Regions from separate parts of the Kocuria sp. PD6 genome, predicted to be linked through region 1. Evidence: riboswitches for the same ligand, from Rfam matches in the RefSeq annotation. Region 1 holds a riboswitch; the other holds the start of a gene.

Evidence for each region. A riboswitch is a leader RNA that binds a small molecule or an ion and turns the genes downstream of it on or off. The one in region 1 is predicted to bind cyclic di-AMP.
Region 2: another riboswitch for cyclic di-AMP. It lies ahead of Q9R22_RS02700 (C40 family peptidase); the one in region 1 lies ahead of Q9R22_RS12875 (C40 family peptidase).

Annotation. Positions count from the first base shown of each region.
Region 1 is NZ_JAUZUS010000021.1:1,652-8,970, reverse strand. It holds partial or broken gene Q9R22_RS12900 (Nramp family divalent metal transporter) at 1-180, opposite strand, end outside; gene Q9R22_RS12895 (isoprenylcysteine carboxylmethyltransferase family protein) at 372-1,013, opposite strand; gene Q9R22_RS12890 (helix-turn-helix transcriptional regulator) at 1,129-1,461, shown strand; gene Q9R22_RS12885 (cation transporter) at 1,458-2,156, shown strand; gene Q9R22_RS12880 (hypothetical protein) at 2,212-2,364, opposite strand; cyclic di-AMP (ydaO/yuaA leader) riboswitch at 2,717-2,905, shown strand; gene Q9R22_RS12875 (C40 family peptidase) at 2,911-3,570, shown strand; gene Q9R22_RS12870 (metalloregulator ArsR/SmtB family transcription factor) at 4,026-4,394, shown strand; gene Q9R22_RS12865 (cation diffusion facilitator family transporter) at 4,391-5,305, shown strand; gene Q9R22_RS12860 (thioredoxin domain-containing protein) at 5,354-6,040, shown strand; gene Q9R22_RS12855 (cytochrome c oxidase assembly protein) at 6,132-7,319, shown strand, end outside.
Region 2 is NZ_JAUZUS010000002.1:252,085-259,403, forward strand. It holds gene Q9R22_RS02680 (MFS transporter) at 1-753, shown strand, start outside; gene Q9R22_RS02685 (hypothetical protein) at 1,270-1,470, opposite strand; gene Q9R22_RS02690 (Y-family DNA polymerase) at 1,550-2,809, opposite strand; gene Q9R22_RS02695 (class I SAM-dependent methyltransferase) at 3,131-3,712, shown strand; gene Q9R22_RS02700 (C40 family peptidase) at 3,852-4,514, opposite strand; cyclic di-AMP (ydaO/yuaA leader) riboswitch at 4,520-4,709, opposite strand; gene Q9R22_RS02705 (four-helix bundle copper-binding protein) at 5,300-5,710, shown strand; gene Q9R22_RS02710 (DUF305 domain-containing protein) at 6,128-6,814, shown strand; gene Q9R22_RS02715 (DUF305 domain-containing protein) at 7,212-7,319, opposite strand, start outside.

The DNA of each region.
Region 1 (7,319 bases):
GTACCCGTACTGGGCGCCGGCGGTGAGGTTCGCCGCGACGTTGCCCGGGTCCACGTAGGCGACCGCGGCCACGAAGGCTGGACCCAACAACCAGGGCAGCGGTTGGCGGCGCACCCACCGCTCTCCTGGGGAAGTGGCGGCAACACCTGTTGAGCCGGTGCGCCCGGTCCCGGTCCTCATAGAAAGTTAAGCTATACGAACTTTCCGGCGCGGGGAATGGGGGCCCGGCCTCGAGGGCTTGGTCATGCCCCCAAACGTGCGCGCGCAGGAGGGGCTGGGCGCCTCGACAGCCGATCACAGGGGCATGGAACTCCGGACGGTGCTGGTCTCCTGGGGTGGGGGAACTGTCGGCCAGTGGTGGGGTCCTGGGTTCAGGGGGTCAGCTCGCCCAGGGGTGCGGGGCGGAGTCGGCCGAGACCGGGCATGAACCGGCCGACATGAGCGGCGTAGGAGGCGTAGGCCTGTCGGTGGGTGCTCAGCAGGTAGGGCTCTTCGACGAGACGGACCTGCAGCTCCACGGCCACCAGCAAGCACAGCCACGCCGCTGCAGTGACCACGGTGGGCACCAGGAGGGTCAGGCCGGCCAGGGTGGTGAGCATCGCGGTGAAAATCGGGTTGCGGACCACGGCGAAAGCCCCGGTGGTGACCAGCTCGGTGCGTTCGGTGGCGTCGACACCCACCCGCCAGGAGGCGCCCATGCCGGCCTGGGCGGCTAGTACACCGAGGAAACCCACCACGGTGACGACCGCCCCGGCCCAGGACAGTGCTTGCGGGAGCCGGGGTGCGGCCACGGTGCCGGTGAGGGCCAGGACGGGCCCGGCCGCACCGAGAACCAGGGCGGCCGCGAACAGGATCCCGCCCCACCACTCGGGCGAGCCGGGCGCCCCGCTCACCCCGCGGAAGCCGCTGGAGCCGGTGCGGCGCCGGTGGATCCACGACCGCACACCGAAGGCGGTCACCAGGCCGGCCAGGTACAGGCCCAGCGCCAGAGCCGGGGCCACTTCCGACATCATCACGGTCCTCCTCGATCCGGCAAACGCAGCACGCCCCGGGTGACCCGCTGGTGCGCCCGAGGAGTGCCAGCAGGCCACCCCTCAACAGTACACAGAAACCTGTACCGTAGGGGGGATGACCGCGGTGACCCCCACCCATACTTCGGCCCTGTCCCGGTTGGGCCATGCTCTCTCGGACGGGACCCGGACCCGGATCCTGCTGTCCCTCCGAGACGCCCCGGCCCGGCCCTCGGAACTGGCTCAGGCCCTGGGGGTGTCCAAGCAGGTGATCTCCAACCAGCTGGGGTGCCTGCGCGGGTGCGGGCTGGTGACCTCCACCGCCGAGGGGCGCAGCACCTGGTACTCCCTGGCCGATCCCCGCCTCGGGGCTGCCCTGGGGGACCTGCTGGAGCTGGTGGTCACCGTGGACCCGACCTGCTGCTCCCCGGAAGGATGCACCTGCACATGACCTCCCTGACCCTGGACCCCAAGCCCATCGCCGATGCACGCCGGGCGGTGCTGCACCGCAGGGTGCGCTGGATCGTGGCCGGCACCATCACCTACAACGTGCTCGAGGCGGTCATCGCCCTGACCGCCGGCACCATCGCCTCCTCCTCGGCGCTGATCGGCTTCGGCCTGGACTCGATCGTGGAGGTCCTCTCCGCGGCGGCGGTGGCGTGGCAGTTCGCCGCCCCGGACCCGCACCGACGGGAAAAGGTGGCGATGCGGGTGATCGCGTTCTCCTTCTTCGGCCTGGCTGCCTTCGTCACCGTCGATGCGATCCGCGCCCTGCTCGGGGCCGCCGAGCCGGAACACTCCCCGGTCGGGATCGCCCTGGCCGCGGTGAGCCTGCTCATCATGCCGTTCCTGTCCTGGTTCGAACGCCGCACCGGCCGGGAGCTGGGCTCTGCTTCTGCGGTGGCCGATTCCAAGCAGACCCTGCTGTGCACCTACCTCTCCGCCGTGCTGCTGGTAGGCCTGGTGCTCAACAGCACCCTGGGCTGGTCCTGGGCCGACCCGCTGGCTGCGCTGGTGATCGCCGCCGTGGCGGTCAAGGAGGGGCTGGAGGCCTGGCGCGGAGACGCCTGCTGCACTCCCGTTGCGGTCCTCACCGCCGAGGACGGTGCACACTGCGGTGGATGCGGTCCCAACTGCGCCCACTGAGCACGGTCGGCACGCGTCGGCGCCCCGAGACGAGGACGCCGGGGCGCACGGCTTCTCAGGAACCGAGGTAGACGGAGATCGCGGCGAACAGCGCAACTCCGCCGGTGAGCAGGATCGGTCCCGGCACGCTGGTGTCGCCTTCGTGGGCTTGGTCGGGCATCTCCTCGACCACAACGCTGGCTAACGTTCCGCCAGTCAGTGCGAGCATGGACAGAGCCCAAATTTCCGGGGCTTGATGCAGCGCGAAATATCCCAGGATGGCCGCGGGCTTCGCTCTCGATCCACCCGCCGCGCCTTTTGAAGTGGCTCCTGTCCCCACCGCTGTGTGGGCGACGACTCCCCGCGCAGCGTCCACGCACCAACAAGCCACCTCACTCAAAGCGCAGAGCGCCCCGCCTTTCTCGGGAAATTAACAGGAAAAAGCCGACAACAATTCAGGTCTTCATCAAGCCTTGACCACTTCTTTACGATCTCTATACATTCCCGAATCGGATTGTGATTGTTTCGTAATCTCCTTGTACTCTTCAGTGCGTGCCGACCACTGATCCTGTCGGCGCCCTCGTGGCACATCGCCGAGTTCTGCCGGTGCTCGGGGTTCCTGAAGAGAAATCGCTTGGCAGAAGCGGGGGAACCATTACCGGTCCCGGTGTACCGGGGCCTTGGGGTTAAGTCTCAGAGCGCGTGCGTTCTGCGGCCGGGTGTCTCCCACCCGCATCCGACAGCTCACCTCGTAGGCAAAGGGAGGAACTCCACCATGTCGCTTTTCAAGCAGCACACTGCCCGTCACCGCGCCCAGACCTCCTCGCGCGCCGTGCGTACCACCACCGTCGTCGCCGCCGCCGGCGCAGCGCTGGTGGGCTCCATCGCTCCGGCCCAGGCCTACGCCGAGATCCCCGCCGCCTCCGGGTCCTCCTATGCGGCTCCGGCCTCGGCGATGGCCGATCTGGCCTCCTACACCACCCCGGCCCCGGTCGCCGCGCAGCCCGCCGCCCCCGTCGACCAAGCCCCGGCCCCGCAGCAGAGCGCCGCCACCTCGAGCGTGAGCCCGCAGTCCACCGCCATCACCGAGATCGCCCCGGCCGCCGGCGGCATCGTGGGCACGGCCATGCAGGGCGTGGGCACCGGCTACGTCTGGGGCGGGACCTCCTTCGGGGCCTGGGACTGCTCCGGATTCACCGGCTGGGTCTACGCCCAGAACGGCATCGACATCCCCCGCACCAGCTTCCAGCAGATCGCCGCCGCCACCCCGACGTCCAACCCGCAGCCTGGTGACCTGGTGTCCCAGAACGGCGGCAACCACATCGGCATCTACATCGGTGGCGGCAAGATGGTCTCGGCGCTGAACCCGACCCAGGGCACCTTCGTCCACTCCGTCAACGCCATGCCCGTCGACGGGTACTACACCTACCGGTGAGTCTCGCCGATGTGGTGAAGGCCGGCCGGTGGGCTCATCCGTCAGGTGCGGAGTGCCCCGCCAGGATCATCGTCGATGGACCGCATGGGTGCACTCGGATGGACCGCATGGGTGCACTCCGCAGCTGTAGCCGCAGACTCGAACGATTGCCACGATCCTGTCGATGTGCACACGCCAGCGAATCGGCACACGGGGAGCAGTCCTGCGGAGAGGATCGGAGAGTGCTCATGGCCTTGCCCTGTCTTCCGCTGGACGCGGGCAGTGCTTATCCTGCTCCGCCTCGGCATTGGAGCGAGAGCCCTTAGGGTGCAGCGATGGCTCGGGGGACGGGGATGCCGCAGTGGCGGACGGCACCCCCGTCCGCCCTCACCGTATGAATACGAGCTGGACATTGCCCGATCATCAAGGGAAGCCCCTCATCTCCTTTGATACAGATTCTGCTGTACGGTTATTGGATGAGGATCTTGTCCCCGGTCGCGGCGATGTCCCGTTTCGGCAAAGCACTGGCCGATCCCACCTGGGCCGCGGTGCTGCTGCAGCTGCAGCAGGGCCCAGCGGTGCCCTCGGAACTGGCGGCCCGGATCGGGGTGAGCCGGCAGATCGTGTCCAACCACCTGGCCTGTCTGCGCGACTGCGGGTTGGTCGTGGGCGTGCCGGTGGGGCGCAACGTGCGCTATGAACTCTCGGACCCCAAGCTGGCCCACGCGTTGGAGGACCTGCTGGGCACTATCCTCACCGTCGAACCGGTGTGCCGGTGCGGGACACCCGAGTGCGCCGCCGAGGCCCTCGCCGATGACGCCACCACCCAGGAGATTCCGGTATGAGCGGCGAGCACGATCATTCCCACGCCGGCGCCGGGCGGAGGGGGAAACTGGCAGTGGTGTTCGCCATCACCGCCACGATTATGGTCGCCGAGATCATCGGTGCGGTGGTCTCGGGCAGCCTGGCGCTGCTGGCCGATGCCGGGCACATGTTCACCGACTCGGCCGGGCTGCTCATCGCCCTCACCGCCGCGACCCTGGCGCTGAAACCGGCCACGGACAAACGCACCTGGGGGTACCAGCGCGCCGAGATCGTCGCCGCGGCCGCCCAGGCCTCGGTGCTGCTGGCTGTGGGCGGGTTCATCGCCGTCGAAGGGGTGCGCCGGCTGTTGGAGCCCCCCGAGGTCGAGTCCACGGCCATGCTGTGGTTCGGGGTGGTCGGGCTGGTCGGCAACATCATCGGGCTGGTCATCCTCGCCTCGGGCCGGGGGGAGAACCTGAACATGAAGGCCGCGTTCCTGGAGGTGGCCAACGACGCCCTGGGCTCGGTAGCGGTGATCGTCTCCGCGATCGTCATCGCCACCACCGGGTGGACCCGGGCGGATGCGGTCGTGTCCTTGTTGATCGCCGCCCTGATCGTGCCGCGGGCTCTGATCCTGCTGCGCGACACCATCGAGGTCCTGATGGAAACCACCCCGAAGGGCCTGGACCTCGAGCAGGTCCGCACCCGCTTGGAAGCCCTGCCGCACGTGGTCGGTGTGCACGATCTGCACGCCTCGCGCATCGACTCCGACACCCCGGTGCTCTCGGCCCACGTCACCGTCCACGACGGCTGCCTGAACGCTGAGCACGCCGGGGTCGTCCTGGCGGATCTGCAGGCCTGCGTGGCCCGTGACTTCGACGTAGCCATCGAGCACTCCACCTTCCAGATCGAACCGGCCTCCCACCGCCACGATGAGACCCTCCACCCCTAGCCCCCTCCACCGGTACGCCCTGCTGCCGGAGACAGAACGGACACCCCTGTGAGTACTACCGCCAGCCCGCCCACCCCAAAGCAGAAGCCCTCCAAGGCCAAGATCATCGTGTGGGTCCTCCTGGTCGCCGTCGTGGCCGCCGTGGCCATCCCGATCCTCATCGCCCGTGCCAACTCCACCCCCGAAACGGTGCCCCAGGGCCAGGGGCAGGTCGTGCGGGAGAACAGCCGGGTGCTCTCCCAGGCACCGGACGAACAGGCCGTGCTGGTGGAGTTCCTGGACTATGAGTGCGAAGGGTGCCGGGCCGCCTACCCCGTCATCGAGGAGCTGCGGGCCGAGTACGCCGACACCGTCACCTTCGTCCACCGCTACTTCCCGCTGCCGGGCCACCGCAACTCCATGAACGCCGCCCTCGCGGTCGAAGCCGCCGCCCAGCAGGGACAGTACGAGGCGATGTACCAGCGTATGTTCGAGACCCAGGAACAGTGGGGGGAGTCGGCCGAGGACCAGAGCGCGGTCTTCCGCGGCTTTGCCGAAGACCTCGGCCTGGACATGGCCGCCTTCGACGCCGCGGTGGCTGATCCGGCCACCCAGGAGCGCATCGAGCTCGATGTCGCTGACGGTGAGGCTCTGGGGGTGGGTGGGACTCCCACGTTCTTCCTCGATGGGGAAGTGCTCAACCCCGAGTCCCTGGAAGGCTTCCGGGACGCCGTCGAAACCGCAGCCACCGACTGACCCAATGGTCACCCCACCCCACACGCCCACCCCGCCGGTGGTCCTCCCCCCGCCTCCCGGCCCGACGCCGACTGGACGGCGCCGGCGCGCCATGGCTGCCGTCTACATCGGTATCGGGGTGGGGACCTTGGCCGTGCTGTGGGTGGCCCTGGGATCCTCCGGGGCCACCGCGCCCCGGGAAGTGCTCGATCCCGGGGTCCTGGTGCGCTGGGGGTTGCCGCTGGCCACGACCGTGCATCACCTGGCCATGGGCATCACCTGGGCCGGGCTGGTCTTCGCCACCACCGTGGTGCCCCGGTCCACTCCGGTCCCCGGAGCGGGACAGACCAGGGCCGAGCACCCGGCCTTCGCCCGGGCCATGACGGTGGCTGCGGCCGCGGCCGCGGTGTGGACCCTGGCGGCGGTGGCGATCATCGTGCTCAGCTACGCCGACACCATCGGGGCTCCCGTGTCCGGCTCGGCCGAGTTCACCGGGCAACTGGGTTACTACGTGACCCGCCTGATCCCCGGCCAAGCATGGGCCGTCACCGCGGTGGCCGCGGCACTGACCACCACCCTGGCCGTGCTCGTTCGTTCCCCGGCGGCGGTGGCCGCCACCGCCCTGGTGGCCCTGGCCGCCGTCATCCCGCTGTCCCAACTGGGACACGTGGCCGGGGTCGATGATCACAACGGGGCCGTCAATGCTCTGGCCCTGCACCTGCTCGGTGCCGGGATCTGGACCGGCGGGATCATCGTGCTCGCCCTGCTCGCCCCGCTGCTGACCGCCCCCGCCACCGGCCACGGGTCAGCCCGGACCGTGCTGGAACGCTTCTCGGCCCTGGCCGGGGTGGCTTTCGTCCTGGTGGCTGTCTCGGGAGTCATCAACACCGTCTACCGGATCGGTGGCTGGGACGGGCTGGACTCCGGCTACGGGGCGCTGGTGATCGCCAAGACGATCGCCACCGTGGCCCTGGGCGTGCTGGGGTACCTGAACCGCCGGGCGATCACCGCCGGCACCCCGACGCTAGGCCGGGTGTGGCGGCTGATCACCGTGGAGGTCTTCATCCTCTGCGCCGTGATGGCCCTGGGCGTGGCCCTGGCACGCACCCCCACCCCGGTGCCTCTGGAGAGACAACCTGACATCACCCCCGCGGAGATCCTCACCGGCTACCTCCTGCCCCCGCCCCTGAGCTTCTCCGGTTGGTTCACCCAGTGGCGCGTCGACTGGCTGTGGATCGCCGTGGCGATCCTCGCGGCTTGCCTCTACCTGGGCGGGGCCCGACACCTGCGCCGCACCGGC
Region 2 (7,319 bases), on a different contig from region 1:
CTGGGGCTCTTCCTGGTGGGTTCGCTGAACTACACGTGGCTGTTCTGGACGACCCTCGTCACCGCCGTGCTCGGCCTGGTGCTGGGTGTCTTCTTGCGGGAGCCCCTGGTCAAGCGTGAAGCCCAGGCCAACCAGGAGGTGGACAAGCAGCGCGCCGCCTTCTCGCTCAGCGACATCGCCCACCCGGCAGTGCTGCCCATCGGCTCCTTCATGCTGGTGGTGGGCGTCTGCTACGCGGGCGTCATCACCTACCTCAACGCCTATGCCGAGGACCGCGGAGTCACCACCGGTGCCGCCCTGTTCTTCGTGGCGTACGCCGTGGCCATGCTGATCATGCGCCTAGTGCTGGGCAAGGTGCAGGACCAGCGCGGCGACAACGTGGTGGTCTACCTGGGCCTCGTCTGCTTCGCTGTGGCCCTGGGCTTCCTGGCGGTGGCGAACCAGGACTGGCAGGTGGTCGTGGCCGGCGCCATGACTGGTCTGGGCTACGGCACGCTCATGCCGGCCGCGCAGGCCATAGCCGTGAACGCGGTGCCCGCCCACAAGCTGGGCACCGGCATCTCCACGCTGCTGCTGCTCATGGACGTGGGCGTGGGTGTGGGCCCCGTGATCCTGGGTCTGTTGCTCTCCGCCGCCGGTTTCGGGGCCATGTACGCGGTTCTCGCCGTGCTGGTAGTCGTTGCCGCCGTGCTGTACCACGCGGTGCACGGGCGGCACCCGCACGCCAAGCGGGGGCGGCTCGTGGTGGACTGAGGTTCGCTCTTTCGGGGGCCCGTGGTTTTCACTGCGGGCCCCTTTCCGTTGTACGGCTGCGTTCGGGGACGACGACGGTGAGGGGCCGGGTGGGCGCGTCTCGTCGTCTCCGCGCCAGGCGGTGCCCTCTCTTCCTGGATCCACTGGTCACGGGACCACCAGCACGGCACCCGCGCCTCCGCGCCCTCCGCCGGGTCCGGGGTCCAGGACTTGCCCGTGCGCGCACGGGGAGTGTGGGCCTCGGTCACCGGGAACCGCTGGGCGCTGCGGCACATGCTCCGACGACGGGCGGGGGTTGCGGGGGCTTGTGCCCCCACCAACCCCCGTGCCTCCAATGGGGATAATGGGGTTAGCGGCGTCGCTAAGTCTGCTGGTAGCCTAGACATAGCAACACCTCGATGGGTGCTTTACCTGGTGTCTCATGAGGAACTTTCGTTGCTATCGGAACACCGCGAAAGTTTGGTCGCTGGAACGGTGTTCGAGACTTTGAAGGCGGTCCCTGGCGGGGGGCCGCCTTCAGTCATGTGCGGGCGGGTATTCGTATTGGGGTAGATCGAGGCTCCGTGCTGCTTGAGCGACGATCCACCATGACATGCTCACGTCGTCCTGCGCCGCAGCGGAGCGGATGGCGGTTTCCACTTCCTGCGGGATCTGGATGACGAGGGGAACCATAGGCCCCAAGGCGCGAGGTATGCGGCGCGCCCCCTTGTCAGTCATGTGACAAAGTATGCCCCATGATTCTGCATTCGTACACAAACCGCCGCTGGTGTGTCGCCAGGCAGGCCAAAAACAGGAATCAGCTGACGGTGCGCAAGGCGTTCCAGTCGGTGGTGTAGCCGGGGGAGAGGGCTGCCTGGTGGTTGTCCCAGGGCTTGGGGGTGCTGGTCGCGGATCGTCCCAAGCCGACCGTGCCGGTGCCGAACCGGGTGTTGACGGCGTCGATCAGGGACCCGATGGGCGCTGTGGTGGGGGCGGTACCGGGCAGGGGCGCGGCAGCACCGGTGTCGGTGAGCTCCAGGCACATCACCCCGGCGCGCATGTACGGGATCCCGTGCACCAGGTGCGGCTCCAGGGCCCTGCGGGCCGTAGCGGCCAGCGCCCCGGGCTCGTGTGTCGGAGCAGGCAGCCTTACATGAGCGTTGGGGTGGTGGTCAGGGCCTGGGCGGTGGGGTGAGGTGGCGGCGAAGACCGTCAGACGCGCGGCTTCCTGGTCCTCCTTGCGCAGCCGGCGCGCGGCCCGCTGGGCGAAATCGGCCACCGCCTCTGCGATCAGGGCAGGGTCGAGGATTGGTTCGGGGAAGGAGCGGGAGACCAGGATCTGCTGCTTGGTGGCGGTCTCTTCTTCCACGGGGATCGCCGGCACCGCGTTGAGCTCGAGCGCGGTGCGCATCAGCACCACGGAGAACCGATCGCGGATCCGTACCGGGTCAGCGTCGCGCAGCTCGGCGACGGTGGTGGTCCCCTGGGCTGCCAGGCGGCGGGCGGTGCGCGCGGCCACCCCCCACACCTCGGTCACTGGCAGGGTGCCCATAAGCCGGCCCCAGAAGCCCGGCGGGGTGTTCTCCCAGTGCACCACGCCCCCGGTGGCGGGGATCTTCTTGGCCGCTTCGGTGGCCAGCTTGGCCAGGGTCTTGGTGGGGGCGATGCCCACGCTGACGGGCAGCCCTACGTTGCGCGCTACCACCCGCTGCAGCTCCCGGCCCCAGGCCAGCAGCTCGCGTGTGTGCCCGGGGGGAGGGGTCAGGAAGCACTCGTCGATCGAGTAGATCTCCTGTGCCTGGGCGTAGCGGTCCAGCAGAGCCATGGTGCGTTGGGAGAGATCGGCGTAGAGCGGGTAGTTCGAGGATCTGCGCTGCAAGCCCCACCGGCGGGCATCGGCGGCGATCTTGAACCACGGATCTCCCATCTGGATCCCCAGGGCCTTGGCTTCGGCGGAGCGGGCGACCACACACCCGTCGTTGTTGCTCAGCACCACAGTGGGCTTGCCGAGCAGGGACGGGTCGAAAAGACGTTCGCAGGACACGTAGCAGTTGTTCACGTCCACCAGGGCGATCACGCCGAGCGCCCCACGGGGCGTGTTGGTATGTCGCGATGTTCGTTCTTGCGATGTTCCCTGTGCTTGGAGATCTGATCCCTGCCCATGAGAGCAGGTATAGCCGCCGGAGGCGACATCATTGCTGACCCCGCGTGAGGGGGCATGGGTGGGGGTCCGGAGGCCAGGGACCTAGCTTCCTCGAATCAGCGGCCGCGCCCACCCCGGGCGGTGTGCATAGCGAGGTCGCCTCGTCCTTGCCGAGCCGGTTCACTGCTGTCGATCGTGGAACTAGGCTCGGCGCACACGATCCGGATGCACCGGGAGGGGGAGTCCATGCCGAGGATGTCCGCTCTAGAAGCTTCGTGCTGCCGCAGTGCGCCATGGAGTCTTTTGGCCCGGCGAATGGTCCCCTGGGCGACCCAAGGCTTCCCCGTCACCGAGAACGTGCTGGAAATCGGCGGGGGCAGCGGGGCGATGGCCGAAGCGATCGTCCAAGCCAACCCTTGGGTGCGGCTCACTACGACCGACGCCGACCCGGTGATGGTTGAGGTTGCGCAGCAATGCCTTGTCAGATTCCCCCATGCTGAGGCCTGTCAGGCCGACGCCACCCGCCTGCCCTTCGAGGACGAGTCATTTGACACGGTTGTGAGCTTCCTGATGCTCCACCACGTCATCGAGTGGGAACACGCGGTGGTCGAGGGGTCCCGGGTTTTGCGGCCGGGCGGGGCATTGGTGGGATACGACCTGCTTGCCTCACGGATGGCCTCCTTGGTTCACCGGGCCGATCGCTCTCCCCACCGACTCATCGACCCCGGAGCCTTCGAACCAGTTCTCGACCAGGTCGGCCTGGAGCTCCTCGCCCTCCGGTTGTCCTTCGGTGGGCGGATTCTACGCTTTGTTGCCCAGAAGCCAGCTACGCGGTGACCTGCGTTGGCAACCAGGCCTGGACTGCGGGATGAGATCCCGTGCTGTGGGGGCCCTGTCGTTGACAGGGCCCCCACAGCACGGGGGCGGCTTCTCCGGGAGCCCCTGGGTGGATGCCCAAGGCATCCAGTGGTGTGGGTCAGCGGAAGGTGACGTAGCCGACCACGGGCATGGCGTTGACGTCGTGGACGAAGGTGCCCTGGGTCGGATTCAGCGCGGAGATCATCTTGCCGCCGCCCAGGTAGACCCCGATGTGGCCGCCACCGTTCTGGACGACAAGGTCACCGGGCTGGGGGTTGGCGGTCGGGGTACCAGCCGCCCACTGGGCCTGGCTGGTGCGGGGGATCTCGATGCCGTTCTGGGCGTAGACCCACTGGGTGAACCCGGAGCAGTCCCAGGCGCCGAAGGCGGTACCACCCCAGACGTAACCACCGCCCACACCCTGCATGGCGGTGCCCACGAGCCCGCTCCCGGAAGTGGAGACAGCAGTAGTGTCGGTGGACTGGACGGAAACATCCGAGGCCGAGGCCATCTGCGGCGTCGAGGCCGCCTGCGCCCCAGGGGCCGGGGTGGCTGCCGGGACGATCGGGGCCGCGGCGGGGGACGAGGCCAGGGTCGCCACCATGGGGGCGGGGGTGGAGGAGGCGGTGTTCGAGGGGGTCGGTAGCTCGGCGTAGGCCTGGGCGGGTGCCACCGAGCCAAGCACCGTCGCACCAGCGGCGGCTGCGAGAGTGGTGCGGCGAACGAGGCGGGACGGGGTCTGGGCGCGGTGGCGAGCAGTACGGCGCTGGAACATGGGCATGAGTGGATTCCTCCCTTTGCCTGCGAGGTGAGCTGTCGGATGCGGGTGGGAGACACCCGGCCGGGCGGACGCGCGCGTCCGGCCGGCTTAACCCCCAGGCCCCAAGGGCGGGACCGTGTATGGTTCCCCCGCTTCTGCCAAGCGATGTCTTTTCAGCAGACCCCGGGCACCGGCAGAATTCGGCGATGTACCCGGGGATGCCAACCGGATCGGCGATCGGCACGCAGAGGACAGTAGCGAACAGATAACGGAAAAGTCACGTTACGGTTACGGCCGCTCCTCCCCCCTTGTTTCACCGCCGAGCGGGACGGAGAGACGCTCGGGAGTGACCGCCGAGGCGGCGGCCGCCTTCTACTCGCGCCCCAGCACATTGCTGCCGAAGAGGTGCATATCTGACGGCGACTAGCGGATTTACGCGGTGTGCGCCCAGGCCCTCCTGTACCTGCGGCTCCGTCAGAGGGGTGCAAGAGCGCAGCTGCCAGCCCCTGCCGCCCCACAGGGATTGGTAAGAAAAGGCTAGGAAATAATCCAGGCTATTTTCAGGAAGTCGTTCTCTTCCGGCGGCGCGAGAGAGATTTCTTCATGAGATCTTCATGGTTCCTATGCATCTTTCACAAAAGGAAATGGATGCGTGGCGTGGCGCGCGCCTCGCTCTCGGGATTTCTTCACGGAATCTTCAAGGAGTAAGTGCTTCATCCGGCCAGATCCGCAGTTTGCTGTCGGTTGTATGGCGGATTGGCTCCGGCCGGTTCGTCTCCTCGGCCGAACCGACGAAGGAGCAAGCCATGACTCATCATGTGACGTCGATGCTGGAGACCTACCCGAAGGACCTGGGCGGGGTGGACGAGGAGAAGCTAGCCGCCTGCATCGAGGCCTGTTTCCAGTGCGCCCAGACCTGTACCGCCTGCGCCGACGCGTGCCTGTCCGAGGACATGGTCGCGGAGCTGACCAAGTGCATCCGCACCAACTTGGACTGCGCGGATCTGTGCGAGGCCACCGGGCGGGTGCTCTCCCGGCACACCGGCTACGACGCGAACATCACCCTGGATGCGATCCGGGCCTGCCAGATGGCCTGTAAGGCCTGCGCGGACGAGTGCGAGAAGCACGCCTCGATGCACGAGCACTGCCGGATCTGCGCGGAGGCCTGTCGGCGCTGCGAGGCCACCTGCGCCGAGCTGGTCGCCGCCCTGGGCTGAGCCTGCCCCCGCGGACCCATCACCCGGGTGGCGGACGGCGGTGAGAAGCTCCGGGGCTGGCTGGGAGCGAGGCCGCGGAGCAAGCCCGAGCTGCACAAGTCGGGCGACGCCATGACACACCCACCGCCCGGGTGATGCCCCGGGTGACTGATCACCTGGGGAGAAGTTCCTCCACGGAAACCGGGCCTCTTCTGGAGGCCGACGCTGACCCACGGAGGCCGTGGATGGGCCTCCGTCGGTGAAAGAGGAATCTGATCCGTTGACCGGGCACCTCCGGAGGCGGGGGTTCTCTCTTCCCCCCCGTATCTCATTGAGCACAGCCCCGCCCGCGCGGATCGTTCCCGCCCCGGCGGCGGGGTGATCACCGAGCCGGCATCTCAGGGTCGAGCTCCCTCGTCGTGGAAGAGAGACATCATCATGGGTTCCACCCCATTCCGTGGCCGCCCCACGGTGGCCGCCACTATCGCCGTCGCCACCGCCTTGCTGGGCGGGGCGACCGCCCCGGCCTTCGCCCGCTGGGAGGCCACCCCGGTCCCTGCCCATACCCAGACCGAGACTCTCCAGCCCGAGCCCACCTCCCCGACCGCCTACGAGTTCGGCGAGACCCTGGCCGGCCTCGAAGGCGAGGAACTGGAGATCACTTTCCTGGCCGAGATCATCGGCCACCACCAGGGCGCCATCGAGATGGCCGAACTGGAGCTGGAGCGCGGCACCAGTCCCGACATCCGCACGCATGCGGAGAACATCGTCGCCGACCAGCAGCACCAGATCGAGCAGTTCACCCGGTGGCTGGATCAGTGGTACGGACTGACCCCGGACGAAGCCAAGGCCCAGGCCCCGGAGGAGGCCCGCCAGGAGATGGCGACCATGGAGGAGGAGATGCAGATGATGCACGAGGAATTGCTGGCGGTGGAAGCCGGTGAAGGCTTCGACGTCGCCTTCGTGCAGAAGATGATTCCGCACCACTCCAGCGGAATCATCGAGTTCCTCGAGCCCCAGGCCCGGGCACCGCACGCCGAACTGCGGGTGGCCTCCACCGCCGGGATCACCACTCAGCAGGCTCAGGTCGCCGACTTCCGCACCTGGCTCGCCGGCCACGGCTGAGGCCCGGTCCCGGGCCCCGCGCGCCGGGGGCCCACGGGCATCCGGCGCGTGGGAATCAGTGGTCACCGGCCCGGAGGGGCCCCACGCATTCGGGTGGGGCCCCTCCGGGCCGGTGACCTGCGGTGGCTCAGGCTGACTGCGGGAAGGACTCGTGCCTGGTGGTGGGGGGCCACCCAACAGCAGGTGCTAGTGCGGTGACCGGGTAGGTCGGCGGTGTTTCAGGCCGCCGCGGTGGTGTGGTGGCCCCAGCGGTGGCCCCTTGATGGCGCTCAGGTGAAACTCCCCGCGGCGTACGATCCGCTGCAACCGCTGGCCCTCCGCCGGCGTCAACCGACGCACCTTCACACGTTCAGCCATGCCACCAGTCCAAACCCGGCCGACCCAACCGGTCAACGCACTAGCTCTGGAGCTGCTGGAGCAAGCCGTCCATTTCCTGGATCTCGGCTTCCTGGTCATCGATCACTTTCTGGGCCATCGCGATGGCCTGCGAGTTCTGCCCATTGGT